Regions from separate parts of the Robertmurraya mesotrionivorans genome, predicted to be linked through region 4. Evidence: predicted binding sites of a transcription regulator. Region 4 holds the regulator's gene; each other region holds the start of a gene.
The links. The regulator Rex, encoded in region 4, represses fermentation and respiration genes when NADH is low (regulators of the CRP and FNR family bind a similar motif). The targets are predictions, from matches to a motif close to TTGTGAAATATTTCACAA.
Positions count from the first base shown of each region.

Region 1: a site for Rex is predicted at 4,000-4,017, ahead of ACRX5O_RS17400 (DoxX family membrane protein). Genes of this name have one in related genera too.
Region 2: a site for Rex is predicted at 2,926-2,943, ahead of ACRX5O_RS12775 (TIGR04053 family radical SAM/SPASM domain-containing protein). Genes of this name have one in related genera too.
Region 3: a site for Rex is predicted at 3,308-3,325, ahead of ACRX5O_RS14390 (AtpZ/AtpI family protein). Genes of this name have one in related genera too.

Region 1 covers NZ_JBPCCH010000012.1:39,129-45,049, reverse strand. Annotated here, with positions in the region: gene ACRX5O_RS17420 (diacylglycerol kinase) at 1-636, opposite strand, end outside; gene plsY (glycerol-3-phosphate 1-O-acyltransferase PlsY) at 870-1,487, shown strand; gene putP (sodium/proline symporter PutP) at 1,701-3,185, shown strand; gene ACRX5O_RS17405 (DoxX family protein) at 3,442-3,951, shown strand; gene ACRX5O_RS17400 (DoxX family membrane protein) at 4,100-4,612, shown strand; gene gatB (Asp-tRNA(Asn)/Glu-tRNA(Gln) amidotransferase subunit GatB) at 4,660-5,921, opposite strand, start outside.
Region 2 covers NZ_JBPCCH010000007.1:2,381-8,301, forward strand. Annotated here, with positions in the region: gene ACRX5O_RS12745 (Gmad2 immunoglobulin-like domain-containing protein) at 1-190, shown strand, start outside; gene ACRX5O_RS12750 (DUF3813 domain-containing protein) at 225-404, opposite strand; gene ACRX5O_RS12755 (hypothetical protein) at 404-556, opposite strand; gene ACRX5O_RS12760 (Cof-type HAD-IIB family hydrolase) at 675-1,493, opposite strand; gene ACRX5O_RS12765 (alpha/beta fold hydrolase) at 1,671-2,477, shown strand; gene ACRX5O_RS12770 (metal-sulfur cluster assembly factor) at 2,550-2,858, shown strand; gene ACRX5O_RS12775 (TIGR04053 family radical SAM/SPASM domain-containing protein) at 3,018-4,136, shown strand; gene ACRX5O_RS12780 (Crp/Fnr family transcriptional regulator) at 4,169-4,867, opposite strand; gene moaA (GTP 3',8-cyclase MoaA) at 5,064-5,921, shown strand, end outside.
Region 3 covers NZ_JBPCCH010000008.1:118,249-124,169, reverse strand. Annotated here, with positions in the region: gene upp (uracil phosphoribosyltransferase) at 1-245, shown strand, start outside; gene ACRX5O_RS14400 (hypothetical protein) at 514-663, shown strand; gene ACRX5O_RS14395 (S8 family serine peptidase) at 977-3,211, shown strand; gene ACRX5O_RS14390 (AtpZ/AtpI family protein) at 3,488-3,715, shown strand; gene ACRX5O_RS14385 (ATP synthase subunit I) at 3,715-4,089, shown strand; gene atpB (F0F1 ATP synthase subunit A) at 4,111-4,821, shown strand; gene atpE (F0F1 ATP synthase subunit C) at 4,892-5,104, shown strand; gene ACRX5O_RS14370 (F0F1 ATP synthase subunit B) at 5,235-5,756, shown strand; gene ACRX5O_RS14365 (F0F1 ATP synthase subunit delta) at 5,753-5,921, shown strand, end outside.
Region 4 covers NZ_JBPCCH010000016.1:5,420-11,340, forward strand. Annotated here, with positions in the region: gene ACRX5O_RS19195 (ABC-F family ATP-binding cassette domain-containing protein) at 1-1,218, opposite strand, end outside; gene moaC (cyclic pyranopterin monophosphate synthase MoaC) at 1,358-1,852, shown strand; gene ACRX5O_RS19205 (redox-sensing transcriptional repressor Rex) at 1,880-2,539, shown strand; gene ACRX5O_RS19210 (YdiK family protein) at 2,567-2,779, opposite strand; gene ACRX5O_RS19215 (CPBP family intramembrane glutamic endopeptidase) at 2,776-3,510, opposite strand; gene groES (co-chaperone GroES) at 3,812-4,096, shown strand; gene groL (chaperonin GroEL) at 4,171-5,796, shown strand.

The sequences.
Region 1 (5,921 bases), on a different contig from region 4:
CGACGCATCCGGAGCGAGTCGCTCAAAGCCGCCCACTGAATTGGTTAGCCCGACAAGAAACAGCATGACCTCTCCTTCAAAAAGCTTTCCATCGTACTCAATACTTAAATCTGTCGCACGAATCGAAGGAAGCATTTCAATGCCTTTTAAGTAATAAGCCAGTTGCCCAAGCATCGTTTTTAGTTTGCTTGGTACCTCATACGTTAGCTCCGTTAAACGGCCACCACCAGCAATATTAATAAAATACTTGTCATTGATTCGGCCGATATCAACAGGAATCGTATCTCCCTTAACAATAATATCAGCTGCCGCTTCAATGTCCCGTGGGATATGCAGAGCTCTTGCGAAATCATTGGTTGTTCCAACTGGAATGACTCCTAGCTTTGGACGATACTCTTGCTCAGCAAGTCCATTGACCACTTCATTGATCGTCCCGTCTCCACCTGCTGCTACAACAAGATCGTATTTTCGAGCAACAGCAATTTTAGCCGCCTCTGTCGCGTCACCTGCACCCGTTGTTGCATGACAAGAAGTCTCATAACCGGCCATTTCTAGCTTTTGCAGTACCTCCGGCAGTTGCTTTTTAAAGGCTTCTCTCCCCGAGGTAGGATTATAAATAATTCTTGCTCTTTTCATTTTCATCATCCTATTTCAAAAAATAAGGTTCTTTTTCTATTAGTATGTATACTCCGATGCCGATTCCATCATTTAACATTAATATCATATCTCACTGCTTACATTCCTGCAAATTTGTTGACAATCTATCATATCATGGAGATAGGTAAAAGTAAAAATCTCAACTCTAACAGCACCGGTAAAAATATGGTAAAATTTAGACATTATAACAATTATATGTAAGGAGGAATCATATGGAGTATGGTCTACTTATCATAGCCTACTTACTCGGCTCCATTCCAACCGCATTATTAGTTGGAAAATGGCTTTTCCAAGTGGATATTCGAACGCTCGGTAGCAACAATCCAGGTGCTACCAATACCATCAGGGTTCTTGGAAAAAAGGCAGGAATCATTGTACTTCTTGTTGATGTCGGCAAAGGAGCCCTTGCGACGTATTTACCGATGCTATTCCATTCTAATCTCGATCCTTTGTATGCGGGATTAATCGCGGTGATCGGTCATTGTTTTCCGATCTTTGCAGGGTTTCGCGGGGGGAAAGCCATTGCGACCACTGCTGGGTTTTTAATCGTTTATAATCCTGTTCTATTTCTTATTACATTCCTTACCTTTTTCATAGTTATTTTTCTATCAAAATATGTATTTTTTGGTTCGATATCCGTTGGGTTCGCCATGCTGATATACTCTTTTTTTGAGCAAGGCCATCATACTGATCTTATTTTTTTCTTATTCTTACTTCTCCTGTTCTTTTTACACCGTTCCAATATCCGTAATTATTTGAATCATACGGAGTTAAAAATTAATGATAAAAAGCTTAAGGATGATCGAATCCCTCCTAAACCTATAAAATGATGGCTAAAAAATTCAATCAAACGTTTGATTGAATTTTTTTAGTATATGTATTATTATTCAAAAAAATGATAGACTGATTTTTACGGATCGCAATTATGTTACCTATTTCACTATTTATTTCGGATAAAAAAATATAGTCACTTTTGTATAAAACTGATAGAATATTGCATATATTTATACAATTGTGTTCAAGAACAAAAGGGGGAAAGATGAATGTCCAATGAAATTTATCAAGGTATCTCCATTGCAATTTACATGGCTGGAATGCTCTTTATTGGTTGGTATTCTTACCGTAAAACTAGCAATCTTACAGATTATATGTTAGGTGGAAGATCATTAGGTCCTGCTGTTACAGCACTTAGTGCAGGGGCTGCTGATATGAGCGGCTGGCTTTTAATGGGATTGCCTGGTGCCATTTATGTAAACGGTATCGTAGATGCATGGATTGCCATCGGTCTTACCATCGGTGCTTATTTAAACTGGGTCCTAGTTGCTCCAAGACTTCGTTCCTATACTCAAGTTGCGAATGACTCCATCACCATACCTGGATACTTAGAAAATCGTTTCAAAGACAAAACCCTACTTCTTCGTATTGTTTCGGGTATTGTCATTCTCGTATTCTTTACATTCTATGTTTCTTCCGGAATGGTATCTGGAGGCGTATTCTTCCAAAGTTCCTTCGGGGTCAGCTACCATACTGGATTATTTATCGTCTCTGCTGTTGTTGTTGCCTATACGTTATTCGGTGGCTTCCTAGCCGTAAGTTACACCGACTTTATTCAAGGCCTTATGATGCTACTTGCTCTTATTTTCGTACCTATTGTTGGAGTAATGCAAACTGGGGGACCTGCTGAAACCTTTGAGACCGTCAAGCTTGTGAATCCACAATTTATGGATTTATTAAAAGGGGCTAGTTTGATCGGTGTTGTGTCTGCAATGGCGTGGGGATTAGGTTATTTTGGACAGCCACATATTATCGTACGCTTTATGGCCATTACTACCGTTAAAGAAGTGAAGAGTGCAAGACGTATTGGTATGACGTGGATGATTGTCTCTCTCATTGGTACGATATTTACAGCGATGATTGGGATTGCGTATTTTAAGAAAAATCCTGAGTTAACCCTTTCTAACCCTGAAGCCGTCTTTATTGAACTTGGACAATATTTGTTCCATCCTATCATTGCCGGTTTCTTACTTGCCGCTGTCTTAGCAGCGATTATGAGCACCATTTCATCTCAGCTCATTGTTACTTCAAGTGCTCTTATTGAAGATTTATACAAAGTACTATTAAAGAAAGAAGCGACCGACAAGCATTATGTCTTATTAGGGAGATTAGCCGTTTTGACAGTGGCTGTTATTGCCCTATTATTAGCTCTAGATCAAGACAATACGATTCTTTCACTCGTTGCATACGCTTGGGCAGGATTTGGTGCGTCCTTTGGTCCGGTCATTATCCTCAGTCTCTTCTGGAGAAAGATGACGAACTGGGGTGCCATTTCAGGTATTATTACGGGTGCCATTACGGTGATTCTTTGGAAACAAGCCGAAGGTGGAATTTTTGACTTATACGAAATAGTTCCTGGCTTCCTCCTCAATGCGATCGTTGCGATTATTGTCAGCATTCTTACATATAAACAAAACGATCAAATTGAAAAAGAATTTAATGAATCTATCGCGTTATTAAAAGAAGAGAAATAATGATTACTGAACAACTCATTCGACAGCGAATGGGTTGTTTTTTTGTCGGAAATACTCTTTTCCTGGGAAATACATACTTATTTCCACAAAACTTGTCTATTCATGTTGTTCATAAAAGTGACATAGTTCACACTTCAGTCAATAAGCTTTTAACAAACTGTGAACTTAACTGTAGCCCTATGTTTATTACTATGGTCACATCGTATATTATGAGTGTAATCATTAATTAAATCATTTTTGAAAGGCGGAATCATTTATGTTTAATCAATTTTTAAGAGAAAACAAGATTTCTGCAGCTCTTCTTACTTTATTACGTGTGTATCTCGGTTACGCTTGGATGACAGCAGGCTGGGGCAAAATAACTGGCGGGTTTGACGCCACTGGATTCTTAAAAGGTTCTATTGCAAACCCTGTCGCTGGTCCAGATGGAATTGTGTATAGCTGGTATGTATCTTTCCTTGAAGGTGTGGCACTACCGAACGTGGATCTATTTAATTTCCTTGTACCTTGGGGCGAGTTTTTAGTCGGTTTAGGATTAATTCTTGGTTGCTTTACAACTGCTGCTATGTTCTTTGGTCTAGTCATGAACTTCTCTTTCATGCTAGCTGGTACCGTATCTCATAACCCTACAGACATTCTAATGGGTGTGGTTATTCTTACTGCCGGATTCAATGCAGGACGTTATGGTTTAGACTATTGGGTTGTTCCTTTCCTTCGTAAAACATTTATTAAGAAGGATGCAAACATTCTTCCGAACAAGGCTTAAGTCAAAAATGGACATTGTTAACAATTCGTTCAAAAGATTTTAACCAATTTGTGAACTGTTTCACAAAACTGTTCTTTTCACTATCACAACATTGTATATTATGAGTGTAATCATTCATTTAAATCCATTTTGAAAGGCGGAATCATTTATGTTTAATCAATTTTTAAGAGAAAACAAGATTTCTGCAGCGCTTCTTACTCTATTACGTGTGTATCTCGGTTATGCTTGGATGACAGCAGGCTGGGGCAAAATAACTGGTGGTGGTTTTGATGCTGCTGGATTCTTAAAAGGTTCTATTGCAAACCCTGTCGCTGGTCCAGATGGAATTGTTTATAGCTGGTATGTATCTTTCCTTGAAGGTGTGGCACTACCGAACGTGGATCTATTTAACTTCCTTGTACCTTGGGGTGAATTTCTAGTAGGTTTAGGATTAATTCTTGGTTGCTTTACAACTGCTGCTATGTTCTTTGGTCTAGTCATGAACTTCTCTTTCATGCTTGCAGGTACTGTATCTCATAACCCTACAGACATTCTAATGGGTGTGATTATTCTAACTGCCGGATTCAATGCAGGACGTTATGGCTTAGACTATTGGGTTGTTCCTTTCCTTCGCAAAACTGTTTTCAAAAAAGGGGCAGACCTTCTCCAACAAAAAGCCTAACTATAAAGAGATTCCCTTGCTACTTCTAAGCAAGGGAATCTTTTTTATTAGCGTTTTCTTATTTCATGTTGTAATAGTTTGTTTACTAGTGGTGGGTTTGCTTGGCCCTTTGTGGCTTTCATGATTTGACCAACAAGGAAACCAATCGCCTTTTCCTTACCATTTTTAAAATCATCAATGGATTGTGGATTGGCATCAAGAACTTCAGCAATTACTTTTAGTAGAGCACCTTCATCAGAAATTTGTACTAGACCTTGGTCTTTTACAATTTTCTCAGCACTTCCGCCTTTTTCAACAAGCTCTTTAAATACCTTCTTCGCAATTTTAGAAGAAATGGTTCCGTCGCTAATGAGCTTGATCATTCCAGCAAGACTTTCTGGTGTAAGAGCTACATCAGCAAGCTCCTTTTGCTCTGCATTCAAGTAGGCCGATAACTCACCCATGATCCAGTTGGAAGCTTGTTTCGGATCCGCTTCAGCAGCAACAGTTGCTTCAAAAAAGTCAGCTGTTTCCTTTACAACCGTTAAAACAGCCGCATCGTACGCTGGTAATCCCCACTCTTCGGTATAACGCTTCTGTCTTGAATCTGGAAGCTCAGGAATTTCTGCAGAAATGCGGGCCTTCCATTCCTCATCAATATACAAATCCGTTAAATCTGGTTCAGGGAAGTAACGATAATCTTCAGAACCTTCTTTTACCCTCATTAATAAAGTGGTATTGGTTGCCTCGTCATAACGACGTGTTTCCTGCTGAATACTTCCTCCAGCTCGAACCACTTCTTCCTGACGCTTCGCTTCATATTCGATTCCTTTGCGAACAAAGTTAAATGAATTTAAGTTCTTCAACTCGGTTTTTGTCCCAAATTCCTCTTGTCCCACTGGACGAATCGAAATATTGGCATCACAACGTAAGGAGCCTTCCTCCATCTTACAATCAGATACTCCTGTATATTGAATAATCGATTTTAATTTTTCTAAATAAGCATATGCTTCATTCGCTGTACGAATATCCGGCTCTGATACAATCTCAATAAGAGGTGTTCCCTGACGATTGTAGTCACATAGAGAGTATCCATTTTCATGATTCAGCTTCCCAGCATCCTCTTCTAAATGAATTCTTGTGATGCCGATTTTCTTCTTATATCCATCTACTTCAATTTCAATATAGCCATGTTCACCAATTGGCTGATCAAATTGAGAAATTTGATATGCCTTCGGGTTGTCTGGATAAAAGTAATTTTTTCTATCAAACTTCGTATGGGTTGCGACGTTACAGTTTAAGGCCATACAAGCCTTCATCCCGTAGTCAA
Region 2 (5,921 bases), on a different contig from region 4:
CCAATTTATCGAAGAAACAAAAATTCAAACAGGAAAAGCCTTCGGTGACGCATATCCTTTTGTTATTACAGTCTCGATCCCAAAGGAGAAACTTCCGAAAAATGGCACCTTAATTATGAATTTGTATACGAAATCCGAAAAGGGTGAAATTCAACAATCACACCCAGTAGTTCTAGAGGTGTTTGAATAAAAAGGAAGGCTGACTTACTCGTCAGCCTTCCTTTTTATATTTCTAGCTCGTTTTGCATTTCTCGCAGTTGCGCTTGTTCAGCTACAGTGGAGTTAGCATATGCAGAAGATAAAGCATTTTTGGCTCTTGCAATCGCTTCATACTGGCCGCTGCCCGATGCGTTTTTGGCGAGGTCAACTGCTTTTCTGGCTTCGATAAATAGTCTGTTTCCCATTATATACCACCAAGTGATGATTCTTTCACATTAGCCATCTTTTGTGCTTCTGCCTCTGCATACGTTGTGTGATATGGGATACGATCGTCATGCTTGGATACTGCATCTACACCTTGTTGTACAAAGCGTTTTGATTTATTGCGTTTACCCATTGCAAATCCCTCCATATCCGAGCTATTTTGAAGTAACAGGCTTGCTACCTCAAGAGTTAGTATGCTCACTAATTTGCTCGCTTACTAGAAGAAAAAATGGGAGGGTTTGTATATATTGTTACAATGCTTTTAAGTTTAAATAATCATTTAAGTAGATAGCAATTCCATCTTCCTCGTTAGTAAGTGTAACCTCATTAGCAAGGTTTTTTAGTTGCTCAATGCCATTGCCCATTGCAACTCCCCGACCAGCATACTCAATCATTTCAAAATCATTATCCTCATCCCCAAACGCAATAATTCTTTCCTTTGGAATATGTAGGAATTCGGATACCTTTTTTAGGCCAACCGCTTTGTTCAAACCTGATTTCACAATTTCTATTACATGCCATGGATCAGCCCAACGACGATGATCAATCACCTCTGCATGAACAGCGGATAAATGCTTTCGGATTTCCTGCACCTGCTCTTCTTCTGTGTGTATGAGCATACTAGTTGGTGATTCTTTTAAGAATCTTCGTAAATCACCTGTTGTAATATTCGGTTTTCCTAAACCGAATATATCTAGAAGTTTTTCATCATGATAATGAAAATACACATCGTCAATGACTTCAGCAATAATATTATGAAAGGAAAAAGAGTCCAGTGCCTCAACAATATCCTTTGCCACTTCTATATCTAAAGGGGTATGATATGCTCCCCACTGGTTGGAACGGGGATGGTGAATAAATGCACCGTTAAAATTTACAATTGGAGTCGTAAGGTTTAATTCATGGTAATACATTTCACTTGAACGGAATGGCCTTCCCGTAGCAATCATAATTTCATGTCCTTGTTCTCTGGCGCTATTAAGGACTTTTTTCGTTTTTTCAGAAATGGTCTTATCGTCTTTTAATAAAGTACCATCAAGGTCTAAAGCAATTAAATGTTTTTCTCTCATGTCTATCCCTCGATTCATGACGTAGTAGGTTAAGTGTAAACCTTTAGGAAAATACTTGTCCACATGATACACTAAAATATAGAAATTCTTAATAAATAAATGTTGTACATATTCTTATGTTAACAATATTGCTTCCCTTCTGTAAAAAAATTCAACTTATTATTGGAGGTTTTCTTTGTGATTTCTGTTGAAAATAAACAAATAGGGGAGATTCCATTATTACATTTGGCTCGTGCGAACCTTTTTGATAAGAAGCTCCCTCTCGTGATTTTTATCCATGGGTTTATGAGTGCGAAGGAACATAATTTGCATTATGCCTATTTACTGGCTGAAAAAGGGTTTCGTGTGTTACTACCTGACTGTCTATATCATGGGGAGAGACAGACGGAAGAAACTAGTTCCCATTTGCAGTTTTATTTTTGGGAAATTGTTTTACAAACCATTTCAGAACTAAATGATTTGAAGAAGCACTTTGAAGATAGCGGGTTGATTGACTCTGAAAAGATTGGTGTTGTTGGAACATCAATGGGAGGAATTGTTACTCTAGGTGCATTAACAAACTATCCATGGATTCATACTGCTGTTAGTCTAATGGGTATGCCTTATTATGAAAAGTTTGCTAAAGCGCAAATTACAGAGCTAAAAAATCAAGGAAAAGAACTGCCAATTGAGCAGTCAGCTATTGATGAATTAATTGATCGTCTTCGTGAAAAGGATTTAAGCCTCCAACCGGAAAAATTAATGGGAAGACCACTTTTATTTTGGCATGGAAAAAGGGACAATGTTGTTCCGTATGCATATGCGTATGATTACTTCGAAAGCATTAAGAAACATTATCAACAAACCCCTCAGTTACTACAGTTTATAAGTGATGAAAAAGCGGATCATAAGGTCAGCAGAGATGGACTGTTAAAAACGGTTGAGTGGTTTGATAAGCATTTACTTTCATCAAGTATGATGTACGTCACTTCAGCAGAAAAATAATCATTATATTATAACTTATGTAAACCATTTTGTTATCATGTAAATAGAGTTGAACTTTAAGGAGTGATTATAATGGATCAAGATTTAAAAGATAGTATTATGGGGGCCTTGGAATTAGTTGTTGACCCAGAGCTTGGAATAGATATTGTGAACCTTGGCCTTGTTTATGATATTGAGATGGACGAAGAAGGCACAGCGACCATCACAATGACGTTAACTTCAATGGGTTGTCCTTTAGCAGGTGCTATTGTGGAAAATGTGAAAGAGGCTCTAAGTGATATTCCTGAAGTAAAAAAGACAGAAGTAAATATCGTCTGGAGCCCACCGTGGTCTAAAGAAAGAATGTCAAGATACGCAAAGATTGCGCTTGGAATTCGATAGGACGGAAGCTAACCGCTCGTGCGGTTAGCTTTTTTGTATAATAAAAAGTTACGCAAGAAATGTGATTGTGTGAGCTAGTTCACTTATTTCAGGAGAAGATCCCTATACAATAGACATATATGATTCATAAAAGTTGTGCTTTGTCAGGAGGTCCTCATTGTGATAGTCAGTCGAGACTTTAACAAAGATCCGTTTATTGTTATATGGGAGTTAACGAGAGCTTGTCAGCTAAAATGCCTTCACTGCCGTGCAGAAGCACAGTATAAAACAGATCCAAGGGAATTAACCTTTGAAGAAGGTAAAAAATTAATAGATGATATATATGAAATGAATAATCCTATGCTCGTATTTACAGGCGGAGATCCGCTTTTGAGAAAAGATGTTTTTGATATTGCCGAATATGCTGTGAAAAAAGGTGTGCGCGTATCAATGACACCAAGTGCCACACCAAATGTTACGAAAGAGTCAATCAAAAAAGCCAAGGAGGTAGGTCTTTCACGATGGGCCTTTAGTTTAGATGGTCCGACTGCTGAAATACATGACCATTTTCGTGGCACAGCAGGCTCATTTGACTTAACCATAGAAAGAATTCAGTACCTCCATGAACTTGAAATACCGATTCAAATCAACACGGTGATCTCTCGTTACAATTATGAATACCTTGACGAGATGGCTGCACTAGTTGAGAAGCTGCAATGTGTTTTGTGGAGTGTCTTTTTCTTAGTACCAACTGGTAGAGGGCAAGAAAAAGATATGATTTCTCCAGTAGAGCATGAAAAAGTATTTATCTGGCTTCAGGAGCTGAGCAAACGCGTACCTTTTGATATAAAAACAACAGCCGCTCAACATTATCGACGTGTGTTTATTCAGCAAAAAATGAAAGAAGAGAAGAAAAAGGAAAATATATCTTATTTGGATGCGTTAACTAGACAAGGCTTGACAGGAAGTATTGATGGATTAGGGAGAGCTCCCAAGGGGGTTAATGACGGAAATGGTTTTGTATTTATTTCTCATATCGGGGATGTGTACCCGAGTGGGCTGTTACCAATAAAAGCAGGGAATGTGCGGGAGCAGCCGTTAGCCGAGATTTACAGAGAATCTCCGATATTTAAAGATTTAAGGGACCCTGATAAATATAAAGGGAAGTGTGGCGTATGTGAGTTCAGATATGTGTGCGGAGGCTCACGCTCAAGAGCATATGCCATGACAGGAGATTACCTAGAAAGTGAACCATTTTGCGTTTATGTGCCAAAGGCTTTAAGATCAAAGAAAGCATAAAAATAAGAGTGCAGAAATCTCTGCACTCCAATTTATTCAATACTGCAATAAACCTTTGGACAATTTTCACAACCAATTTCGTCTCTTAAATATTGTAGATTATGAACGATGATTTTGCTCTTTTTTATAGATATAATTTGTTCTTTTTTTAGTTCATTTAATATGCGATTAGTACTTTCACGGGAAGTTCCACAAAAATTGGCAAGTTCTTGGTTCGTTAGTGGAAGATCGATAAGGATCCCGTTTTGTACCTCTATACCATAACTATTTGTCATACGGATCAGAGTAGAGTATAATGCGCCTTTTTTTCCGTTTAAAACGAGATCACGGAACTTCGTTTGCGTTTTTCTGAAATGATCGCTCATCCATTTTAAAAACTCTAAAGCAAGAGAACTGTTTTGAAAGATTTCTTTCTCAAGGACATCCTTATTAATTGCAGCAATTTCTGCATCTTCAAGTACTCTGGCGCTAAGCAAATATTTAGGGGAATGAGTAAAAAGTGTTAGTTCTCCACAAATATCATTTTTACCGCAAATCCTTAATGACAGCTCCCTGCCATCGGATGTGATTTTACTAATCTGTACTTTCCCTGACAGAATGACGTACATTTCCTCTGCTTCCATTCCTTCTTGAAAGATAAAAGTATTCTTTTCCCCAATAAAACGGCGGTCAGCCAGATGAAGAAGTTCTTTTATCTCTAATGAATGAGTTTCTTTTACAACTGCTGACATCCGGATTCACCCTTTTTTAGACATAAATGATTCTATCATCTACAATGAGGGCAATAAGAATTGTTGTCAATAACTTCACGAATGATGTAACAATATGTTCACGTTTAATAAAATAGTTATGTTGTAAAGTGGTTTAACGTTATAATAAAATAAACTACAATGCATGCAAGATACTCTTGCGATGGAGTTGATTATCATGAATAAAATTACTGATCAATTAAACCGTCCGTTACGAGATTTAAGAATATCGGTTATCGATCGATGCAATTTCCGGTGTCAGTACTGCATGCCAGCAGAGGTGTTTGGTCCCGATTTTGCTTTTTTACCTAGAAAAGAATTACTTAGCTATGAAGAAATTGAGCGTTTGGCTTATATATTTGTGGGACTTGGAGTGGAAAAAATACGCCTCACAGGTGGCGAGCCTCTCCTTCGAAAACAGCTTCCTTTGCTTGTTGGGAAGCTCTCCAAAATAAAGGGCTTAAAGGATATTGGCTTAACAACGAACGGTGTTCTTTTACCAAAGTATGCTGAGGAATTAAAGGATGCTGGTCTTAAGAGGGTAAATGTAAGTCTTGATAGCTTGAATGACGAGCTTTTTGGTGAGATTAATGGTCGTGGTGTGAAAACTGGACCTGTAATAGAAGGAATTCATGCGGCCCAAAAAGCAGGGCTAGGTGTCAAACTGAATATGGTTGTTAAAAAAGGATTAAATGATCAAGAGATTGTTCCTATGGCACAATTTTGTAAAGATAACGGCCTTCAACTCCGTTTTATTGAGTACATGGATGTAGGTAGTACAAACGGATGGAAAATGGATGACGTTGTGACCAAAAAGGAAATTTATGAACGATTGAATGAGCATTATTTGTTAGAGCCCGTTGATCCCGATTATTTTGGAGAAGTTGCAAAGCGATATCGATACAAGGGTTCAAACGTAGATGTCGGATTTATTACTTCTGTTTCTGAGTCGTTTTGCTCTAGCTGTACTCGTTCGAGACTTTCTGCTAATGGACAGCTCTTTACTTGTTTGTTTAATGGGAACGGACACGATATT
Region 3 (5,921 bases), on a different contig from region 4:
TAGTTGATCCAATGCTTGCAACAGGTGGTTCAGCGATCGAAGCGATCCACTCATTGAAAAAGCGCGGCGCGAAGCATATTAAATTCATGTGCCTAATCGCAGCACCAGAAGGCGTGGACGCTCTTAAAGGAGCACACCCGGATGTAGACATCTACATCGCAGCACTAGACGAAAAATTAAACGACCACGGCTACATCGTACCTGGACTAGGTGACGCTGGTGACCGTTTGTTTGGAACGAAGTAAGAATGGGGCTAACCGCTGGGGCGGTTAGCTTTTTTGCATGGATTAGTTGATGTATGATGAGAGGGTTTGTTATCTGGACAACTAATCCCACTAGCGCAAGATTTAAGTCCGATTAAAGGTACTATTCGGACAAAAAGAGGGCCGGTGAAGGGAGTTGAGTCTGAATGGAGGAGTCATTCGGACAGGAAGAGAGCAGGTGAAGGGAGTTGAGTCTGAATGGAGGAGTCATTCGGACAGGAAGAGGGCCGGTGAAGGAAGTTGAGTCTGAATGGAGGTGTCATTCGGACAGGAAGAGAGCAGGGAACAGGAGTTGAGTCTGAATAGAGGAGTCATTCGGACAGGAAGAGGGCAGGTGAAGGTAGTTGAGTCTGAATGGAGGTGTCATTCGGACAAGAAGAGAGCAGGTGAAGGGAGTTGAGTCTGAATGGAGGAGTCATTCGGACAGGAAGAGAGCAGGTGAAGGGAGTTGAATCTGAATGGAGATGTCATTCGGACAAGAAAAAGGGTTGGAACCAGGATAGAGTCTGAATAGAAATTCGATTAGGGACGGAAAGGTGGACCGCAACTAGCTTCAAGTTCGAATATATTCAACTACATACTTCATTAACTCCGCCAACAATCCAACCTTCAATCCTCCGGCATTAAAAATGGCACTATTGATCACTCCCACTACGCATAACTCCCCGACCTATGACAAAACCTAGTAAAAAACTTCGGAGGTGCTCACAAGCGTGAAATCAAGTATCATCATCATTTTAACAGCCGTGGTATTCTCATTTGTTTGCACTCCAACCACATCAGCGAAAACGCTCATCCATCCGCCCATTCCTGAAGAATCTCCAGAAGCTGAAAAAGTGGCAATCGTGACATTACCAACAAAGAAAAATGAACAAGAAATTAAAGAGCTCATCCAACCATACAGGGATCTCGAGCTACGTCATATTTTTACAGAGGCTCTTAACGGGTTTTCGGTAAAAGGAACGAAGAGGTCATTAGATAAGTTAGCTCAAACGAATAAGGTGGAGTCGGTTTCCCCTGTTAGTACATATAGCGTTCAATCGGAAACGAATACCGAGATCATCGGTGCAGAAACGATTAGGGGCTATTTTGATCCGAAAAATCAAAGGCTTACCGGAAAGGGGATCACCGTTGGGGTCATCGATACGGGCATTGATTACAACCATCCTGACTTAAGACGAAGCTATAAAAGAGGCTATGATCTGGTCGATATTGATGATGATCCGATGGAAACGAAGGGAATGTACGGCCAAAGCACCTTACATGGGACACATGTGGCCGGCATTATTGCGGCAAACGGAAAGATCCAAGGGGTGGCTCCTGACGCGAAGATTATTGCCTATCGTGCGCTTGGTCCAGGCGGCTCGGGAACAACAGAACAAGTCCTTGCTGCGATTGATAAAGCCATCAAAGATAAAGTAGATGTCTTAAATCTATCGCTGGGAAACAATGTGAATGGTCCTGATTTACCAATATCTCTTGCTCTGAATAAAGCGGTAGAAAACGGAATTGTCGCTGTAACCTCGTCTGGTAACTCTGGACCGAATATGTGGACGGTTGGTTCTCCTGGTACGGCAGCAAAGGCCATATCGGTTGGTGCCTCTACACCAATTTTAAAAGTTCCATATCTCACGATCGATGGAAGAAAAGATACATTAAGGCTCGAACCCATGCAGGGCTCTATTGATTGGAAGCTTGATCGGTCGTATGAAGTGGTATACGGCAAGCTTGGGAAAAAAGAAGATCTCACCGATGTAGCAGGGAAAATTGCTCTTGTACAGCGAGGGGAGCTTACTTTTTCAGAAAAAGCATGGTATGCACAAAATGCAGGTGCCGTTGCGGTGATTATTTTTAACAATATGAACGGGGAATTTGTTGGAAACTTAGATCGTCCCATCGATATACCTGTGGCGACCATGTCCAAACAGGTAGGTTCAGAAATAGTTGGCTCAATGGCTAGCCAAAAAATACTTGCAAAAACAAATATAATAGAAGAAAAGGATTTGCTTGCCAGCTTTAGTTCGAGAGGACCTGTTACTGCCACTTGGGAGATTAAGCCAGATGTGGTAGCGCCTGGAGTAGCGATAAAGAGCACAATACCTGGGGGGTACTTAGCCCTTCAAGGAACAAGTATGGCGGCTCCCCATGTGGCTGGAGCCGCGGCTCTTATCAAACAAGCTCATCCTGATTGGGGACCGGAAGATATCAAGGCTGCTCTCATGAATACGGCCATTCCTATTGTTGATGGAAAAAACGTTCCTTATAAAACGTACGAGCAAGGTGCTGGAAGAATAAGAATTCCTGAAGCGATCCAAACCGATACGCTCGTGAAGCCAGCTTCCTTGCAATTTGGGAAGTTCAAGTTAGTAGAAAGGCAGCATGAGCACACACAACAGCTTACTTTTAAAAATGTAAGCGATCATCGAATGACCTATAGATTCGAGGTTCCTCATCAAAAGGATGGAATACAGTTCGAACTGCCGCATTCTTTCTCTGTAGAAGCGGGAAAAGAAAAAACGGTGAACGTTACGATGAGTGTGGATCCAAATGAACTTACGAAGAAGATACATGAAGGTCATTTGACCATCATGGCTGGCTCTCAAAAGGTGAGTGTCCCATATCTATATGTTTTAGAGGAACCAAACTACCCGCGTATTATGGGGTTTGAATTTGGTCCGGGAGATAAACAGGGTGTGTATCATTACGAAGTGTATTTGCCGGGTGGAGCAGATGAATTTGGAATTGCTCTCTTTGATCCAGACACGTATCGGTTCGTCAAATTCTTAGATTGGAAACGGAATGTAGGGAGAGGAATGCTGAAGATGGACATCCTGCCCGACCAACTACCAGAAAATGGATTATACTTAGCAAAGGTTTTTGCGAAAAAAGCAGGAAAAGAAGATATGGTTGAAACGGGGATTGCAGTCTCGAAAGTGAAAGAGCGGTAAGGAAAACAGGGAGCGAGAACGACACTCGCTCCATTTGCAATAGGAAAATAAAAAACTTTTTGAACATAATGTGAACGATAAATTCTATTGTTTGAATTGTGAACTTTTTCACTCCAAACTAATTGACATTGACAAGTGCCTATTGTATGCTTACAAAGGGTATTAATGATAGGGTTTTCAACATGGGTACTGTATAAATATAGCTTTCCTAAACCGGCAAGTCCATAGTGAAAACATTCTTCTATCTACAAGTCTCTTTAAAAGGACGTGCCTGAAATGAATCAAAAAAACCGTCGTCCATATCAAGCAATGGCGTTAATGTCGGGGATTCTTTCGCAGTTGGTAGGCTCCGTATTAATCGGCATTTTTGCTGGAAGATGGCTTGACCGTTCACTGGACACCGAGCCGCTCTTTTTAATCATCGGACTACTCCTCGGATTAGCCGCTGGCGTATATGCCATGATCAGACTAATTCAACATTTCTTTTCAGGAGATAATAAGTGATGCCCGAAATACAACTGATCTACATCCGGCAACGAAAGTACATATTCTTCTTACTAGCTTTATACGTGCTAGGGTGGGGATTCACCTCATATCAAACTATTTTTTTAGGGCTTATTTTAGGTACGAGCTTAAGCCTTTTTAATTTGTGGTTATTGGCCAGAAGGACTATTAAATTCGGCGATGCGATAGCAAAAGGCGAAAAGGTCCGTTCCCTCGGCATGTTTTCAAGAATGGCGACGGCTGTTTTAGCGGTGATGATCGCCCTTGAATATCCTGACAAGCTCCATCTTTATAGCGTAATTATTGGATTAATGACCTCATATGTGGTTATTATGATAGATTTTTTTCTTCAAGCATTTCATTCACATAAATAGCGGGGAAGAGAGGTGAATACTGTGCATCATGAAGCTCCTTTATATGACTTTATGGGCCTAACCTTTAACTTATCAAATGTACTGATGATAACAATTGCAAGTGCGATTGTCTTTATCATCGCAGTGCTTTCCACTCGTTCATTGGCTATGAAACCTACGGGGATACAAAACTTCTTCGAATGGGTAATGGATTTCGTCAAAGGAATCATTAATAGTACGATGGATTGGAAAGACGGTGGGAGATTCCACATACTGGGTATTACTTTAATTATGTATATATTCGTATGTAATATGCTTGGACTTCCATTTGGAATTACGTATGACCATACACTTTGGTGGAAATCACCAACAGCTGATCCAGTGATCACACTGACGTTAGCAACAATGGTCGTTGGGCTTTCTCACTATTATGGTGTAAAGCTGAAGGGAGTAAAAGAATACGGTCGCGATTTCGTTCGACCAATGTGGTTCTTGTTCCCGCTGAAACTTATTGAAGAGTTTGCAAACACCTTAACACTCGGGCTTCGTCTTTACGGTAACATATATGCAGGGGAAATCCTTCTAACGTTACTAGCAGGAAGTCTAGCAACTGGAGTCGGCGGCCATCTCGCTGCGGTCATTCCAATGCTTGCTTGGCAAGGGTTCTCAATCTTTGTCGGCGCGATTCAGGCGTTTATCTTCACCATGTTAACAATGGTATACTTGGCACACAAAGTGAGTCATGACCATTAATATATACCCGTTCATTTAATGAACAAAAAATAAAAAAATTAGCTTATACATTTTAAGGAGGAACTTTATAATGGGTCTTTTAGCAGCAGCAATTGCAATTGGTTTAGCGGCACTAGGTGCAGGTATTGGTAACGGTCTTATCGTATCTAAAACAGTTGAGGGTATCGCTCGTCAACCAGAAGCTCGTGGTATGCTTCAAACAACTATGTTCATCGGGGTAGCGTTAGTAGAAGCGGTTCCGATCATCGGCGTAGTTATCGCGTTCATGGTTATCGGCGGCTAATATACGGTTTTTTAACAAAACAATGGCGAAGAACATATTACGTGCAGCTTCGCCATTCCTTTATGTTCATCTATTAACATTTGTAACGATAGAAATGTAAGTGTACGACTCTTGAAGGGAGTGAGCAAGGGTGTTAACAAGCAGTCTAGTATTAGGTGCAGCTGGTGGTGGCTTTAACGAAGGGGATATTCTATTCCAATTAGTAACATTTATCATCTTGTTAGCATTACTTAAGAAGTTTGCATGGGGTCCGTTAATGGGCATCATGAAACAACGTGAAGAGCATATTGCTGGAGAAATTAATGCTGCTGAACAAAGCCGCGGTGAAGCAAAGCAATTACTAGAAGAGCAACGTACGCTTTTAAAAGAAGCTCGTACAGAAGCTCAAGGATTAATTGAAAATGCGAAAAAGCAAGGCGATGTACAGCGTGAAGAAATTATTGCGTTAGCGCGTGCGGAAGCAGACCGTCTGAAGGAATCTGCTAAGCTTGAAATCGAACAGCAAAAAGACCAAGCGGTTGCTGCTATTCGTGAACAAGTCGCTTCATTATCTGTACTTATTGCTTCTAAAGTGATTGAAAAAGAACTTTCAGCTGCAGATCAAGAGAAGCTAATCAATGAATATATCCAAGAGGCAGGAGAAGGGCGATGAGCAACTCGACTGTAGCGAAGCGCTATGCGTTAGCTCTTTTTCGACTAGCAAAAGAGCATCAACTTCTTGACCAAATGGAAAATGAAATGCGTGTAGTTAAAAATGTAGTAAAAAATAACGGCGACCTAGGTGTTGTCTTGAAGTCTCCTAAGCTTACGAATGAGA
Region 4 (5,921 bases):
GGTAAGAGCTGCCTGTTCCTGATCATAATAGCCAATGCTAACGTTAGACCCATAATGAACTTGTCCTTCTAACGGTTGTAACGTTCCTTGGATGGTTTTGAGCAACGTTGATTTTCCAATCCCATTCGGTCCAACTAAGGCAACGGAATCGCCTCTAGTAATTCTAAGGGAAAGTCCTTCTGCTATTCGCTCATCATGATAGCCAACTGATAGGGAATGAACATTTAACACCTCATTACCACTTTGCTTTTCAATATCAAACCCGAAGGAGGCGGACTTCTCATCTCCAAGAGGTTTGTCCATTACTTGCATTCTCTCAAGCTTCTTCCTTCTACTTTGGGCCCGCTTTGTGGTCGATGCACGAGCAAGATTCTTTTGAATAAAGTCCTGTAGCTTGGCTATTTCATCTTGCTGTTTTTCGTATTGCTTTAGATCACGCTCGTAGTTTTCGGCTTTTTGTTCAAGATAAGAACTGTAGTTTCCTGAGAATTTGCTGATTTGATTCCTAGAGATTTCGTACACTTGATTGACCACTTTGTCTAAAAAGTAGCGATCGTGGGATACAATTAAGATGGCACCAGTGTAGCCAGTAAGATATTGCTCTAGCCAAGACAAAGTATCAATATCTAGATGGTTGGTAGGTTCGTCCAATATAAGAATATCAGGTTTCGTTAATAACAACTTCGCAAGAGCTAAACGAGTTTTCTGGCCACCACTCAAGCTATCAATTTTCGTAGAGTAATCAAATGAGTGGAAATTTAATCCATGTAGGACAGAGCGTATATCAGACTCGTACTGATACCCCCCATTCTCCTTAAATTCATTTTGGAGATGGTCATATTCTTTTATTGTCCGCTCGTACAAAGCAGCATCTTCAAATACGGTAGGATCAGCCATTTTTTCCTCAAGCTTACGAAGCTCTTTCTCTTGGTTCATGACATGTTCAAAAACGGTAAGCATTTCTTCCCAAATGGATAATCCGGAGACAAGACCTGTATTCTGAGCCAAATACCCGATCGTTACATGTTTGGGTTTGATTAAATCTCCTGATTCATAGGAAAGATGGCCGGCAATAATCTTGAGTAAAGTAGATTTTCCAGCCCCATTTCGACCTACTAAGGCAATACGGTCTCTTGTTTGAACTTCTAGTTTTATATTCGATAAAATAAGGTCAGCTCCATAAGACTTGGAAAGCTGGTTCACTTGTAGTAGTATCATTGATTTCACCTCTATACTTCTACGGTTAGTGTATCGCATTCAATACGGATGAGCAATGATATGAGTTGTGAAGTATGTTACAATGTTTTCATACAGAACGAGGAAAATAGTGTATGATTTTGAAAGAGGTGTATAATAGATGTCAGAGTTCACTCATTTTAATAAAGAAGGCAGAGCGAAAATGGTAGATGTGAGTGATAAGCCCGAAACAGTACGGACGGCCATTGCCCATTCTAGTATCACAGTCAATCAAGAGATATATGATCGTATCACACATAACCAAATGAAAAAAGGTGATGTGCTAGCAGTGGCACAGGTTGCAGCGGTTATGGCTAGTAAAAAAACATGGGATATTATTCCAATGTGTCATCCTATTCCACTTACCGGTGTCGATATTTCTTTTGATTGGGAATCAGATAACCATTGCCATACTCTACATATTTCTGCTAGTGTAAAGACAAAAGGGAATACGGGTGTAGAAATGGAAGCGTTAACAGCCGCTTCTGTTTGTGCGCTTACCGTTTATGATATGTGTAAAGCAGTAGATAAAGGAATGGTTATCGGGAAAACATACCTTGTTGAAAAAACGGGTGGTAAAAACGGTGACTTTAAAAGAGAAGAGAAACTATATTAGTTAAAGATAGAAGGTAGGGGAAGAACGATGAGTAATGAATCCATGAAAATCCCACAAGCAACGGCGAAAAGACTACCATTGTATTATCGCTTTTTAAATAGTTTACACTCATCAGGAAAGCAACGAGTTTCATCGGCTGAACTAAGTGAGGCGGTGAAGGTCGATTCTGCAACGATCCGAAGAGATTTTTCATACTTTGGAGCGTTAGGCAAAAAGGGATACGGTTACAATGTAAACTATCTATTATCCTTTTTCCGTAAAACACTCGACCAAGATGAGTTAACGAAGGTAGCGTTAATCGGGGTGGGGAATTTAGGGACAGCCTTTTTAAATTATAATTTCTTAAAAAATAATAATACAAAAATTGCTGTTGCATTTGACGTAGTAGAAGAAAAGGTAGGCACAAAAATTGGAGAAGTGCCTGTCTATCATATGGATGATTTAGAAGAGGTTATTGAAAGAGAAGATATTCAAGTAGCGATATTAACCGTTCCAGCAACGGTTGCACAATCCATTACCGATCGAATGGTTCAAGGAACGGTGAGAGGAATTTTAAACTTTACACCGGCCCGATTAACGGTTCCATCATCGATCAGGGTTCATCATATTGATCTCGCTATTGAGTTACAGTCACTTGTGTACTTTTTAAAGCACTATTCAGTGGATGAAGAAATGGTAGAGGAATAAACAACAAGCCGCCCCTTATTGGAGCGGCTATTTCTTTTGCTGTTTCTTCATCTCTTTGATTTTAAAATGTAAAAGAATCATCCGAATGCCTGAACCAATATCAAATGTAGCTAGCAAGACTAGCAGGTAGGTAAAAAAGCCCCACTCTCCATTTTGCTGTAAGTCCTGTATCGCAAACACTGTGAACAGAGCACCTAAGATGATGTATATAATACCTGAGAATAAAGGTGACTGTCTCATAAGAAGAATCCTCCAATAAAGCTTTGCATTTGTTCTGCTTGTTTGATTAATTTTTCTAAGTCTTCCCTATATACGGATTGCACAAGAACAACGAACGTATTCATTGATACGTGAGCAACGATCGGAACGAGAATACGATTGGTTTTTACGTATAAATACGCAAAGGTGAATCCCATCGCGGAATAAAGTAGGGTGTGCTCAGGCTCCATATGGGCAAAAGAAAAAATGACGGAGCTAAGCAAGGCAGATAGGAAAAAGTTAAAACGCTTATAAAAAGCCCCAAAAATGATCTTACGAAAGACAATTTCTTCTAATATAGGACCAATAACCGAGCTAACGACAATCATAATAGGAAAAGATTCAATGATACGTAAAATCTGCTGTGTATTATCAGATCCTACCTCAATACCAATCCAACGTTCAATATTTGCAGCAAAGGCTTGGGCAAATAGGGCAAGAAAGACACCTGTGATGGACCAGAGGATCGACCGACCTAAGCTTGCTCCGTTTCTTACTTCATTTGCGTTTACCATCTCTTCACGCAACAACAGCAGGACAATGACAAGTGTGATCGAAAAGCTGATAACAAGCCAAGTGACACCTGCAAACCCTTGAGAGTTTGTTTCAAAACCAATCATTTCTAGTACGAGAGAGGTTATAGGGACACCAATAAAGCTTGAAAGCTGCATAGCAATATAAGCAATTAATATAATCCAATATTCACGTTTCAAAACAAGTCTCCTTTTCAATCCAATATAGTTATTCTACTCGTAAACATCAGGTTGTATCAAATAAGAAGAATTATTGTCCGTATTTTAGCATTATATGGATAGAATAGGTGGAAAAGTACATACTTAGTAAGGTTGTATAATTAACAAGTTATGGGAGGACTTTTACAAAAAAATTATAAAAAAAAGCGGTTTCTCGCTTGCAAAAAATGAAGAGATTCATTAATATAATAGTTGTGTTAGCACTCTAGTTAAGTGAGTGCTAATAATTAAATCTTACATATATTTGAGGAGGTTGTTTCACTTGTTAAAGCCACTAGGTGATCGCATTGTAATTGAGCTAGTTGAAACGGAAGAAAAAACGGCAAGCGGTATTGTACTACCAGACTCTGCTAAAGAGAAGCCTCAAGAAGGCAAAGTAGTTGCTGTCGGCACTGGCCGCGTACTTGAAAGCGGTGAGCGTGTAGCTCTTGAAGTTTCTGTGGACGACCGCATTATCTTCTCAAAATACGCTGGCACAGAAGTTAAGTACCAAGGAAAAGAGTACTTAATTCTACGTGAAAACGATATTCTAGCTATTCTTGGATAAGAGTAGAACTTTCATAATTTAAAAACTAAACGAAGACAGAATAGATTGAAAAAACTCGAGGAGGGTATTTTACAATGGCTAAAGAAATTAAGTTTAGTGAAGACGCACGTCGCTCGATGCTTCGTGGGGTAGATGCACTTGCAAATGCTGTAAAAGTAACATTAGGACCAAAGGGACGTAACGTGGTTCTTGAAAAGAAATTCGGTTCACCACTTATTACAAACGATGGTGTAACAATTGCAAAAGAAATCGAACTTGAAGATGCATTCGAAAACATGGGTGCTAAGCTTGTTGCTGAAGTAGCTAGCAAAACAAATGATGTTGCTGGTGACGGTACGACAACTGCAACTGTTCTTGCACAAGCGATGATTCGTGAAGGCTTAAAGAACGTAACAGCTGGAGCTAACCCAATGGGTATCCGTAAAGGGATGGATAAGGCTGTAGCAGTAGCGGTTGAAGAGCTACGTGCGATTTCAAAGCCAATCGAAAACAAAGCTTCTATCGCTCAAGTTGCGGCTATTTCTTCGGCTGATGATGAAGTAGGGCAATTAATCGCTGAAGCAATGGAACGCGTTGGTAACGACGGCGTTATCACAATCGAAGAATCAAAAGGCTTCACTACTGAGCTTGATGTAGTAGAAGGTATGCAATTCGATCGTGGATATGCGTCTCCATACATGGTAACTGACTCTGATAAAATGGAAGCTATTTTAGACAATCCATTTATCTTAATTACTGATAAGAAAATTGGAAGCATTCAAGAAATCCTTCCTGTTTTAGAGCAAGTTGTACAACAAGGTAAGCCATTATTACTTGTTGCTGAGGATGTAGAAGGTGAAGCATTAGCTACATTAGTAGTTAACAAGCTTCGTGGAACATTCAATGCAGTAGCTGTTAAAGCTCCTGGTTTCGGTGACCGTCGTAAAGCTATGCTTGAAGACATCGCGATCTTAACAGGTGGAGAAGTGATCACAGAAGAGCTAGGTCGTGACCTTAAGTCTGCAACGATCCAATCTCTAGGTCGCGCTTCTAAAGTTGTTGTAACAAAAGAAAATACAACAATCGTTGAAGGTGCTGGAGACTCTGCACAAATCGCAGGTCGTGTAAACCAAATCCGTGCGCAAATGGAAGAAACAACTTCTGAATTTGACCGCGAAAAATTACAAGAGCGCTTAGCTAAGTTAGCTGGCGGTGTAGCAGTTGTTAAAGTTGGAGCTGCTACTGAAACAGAATTAAAAGAGCGCAAGCTTCGTATTGAAGACGCATTGAACTCAACTCGTGCAGCTGTTGAAGAAGGTATCGTTTCTGGTGGTGGTGTTGCCCTACTTAACGTATACAACAAAGTTGCTGCTCTAGAGGTTACTGGTGACGAGAAAACAGGTGTGAACATCGTTCTACGTGCGATGGAAGAGCCAGTTCGTACAATCGCACACAATGCAGGTCTTGAAGGATCTGTTATCGTTGAGCGCCTAAAGCGTGAAGAAGTGGGAACAGGTTTCAACGCAGCTACTGGCGAGTGGGTAAACATGATCGAAGCTGGTATCGTTGACCCAACTAAAGTAACTCGTTCAGCTCTTCAAAACGCTGGATCTGTTGCAGCAATGTTCTTAACAACTGAAGCAGTTGTTGCTGACATTAAAGAAGACACTCCTGCAATGCCTGACATGGGCGGCATGGGTGGAATGGGCGGCATGATGTAATCTGCCCCCAAATATAAAAAAGAAGCTTCTCATAAGTTCACTGAACTTTTGGGAGGCTTCTTTTTTTTATTCCTGAGTTACATAAAGGTAAACTTTTTCGTGATCTGACCAATCATTGGAATGCC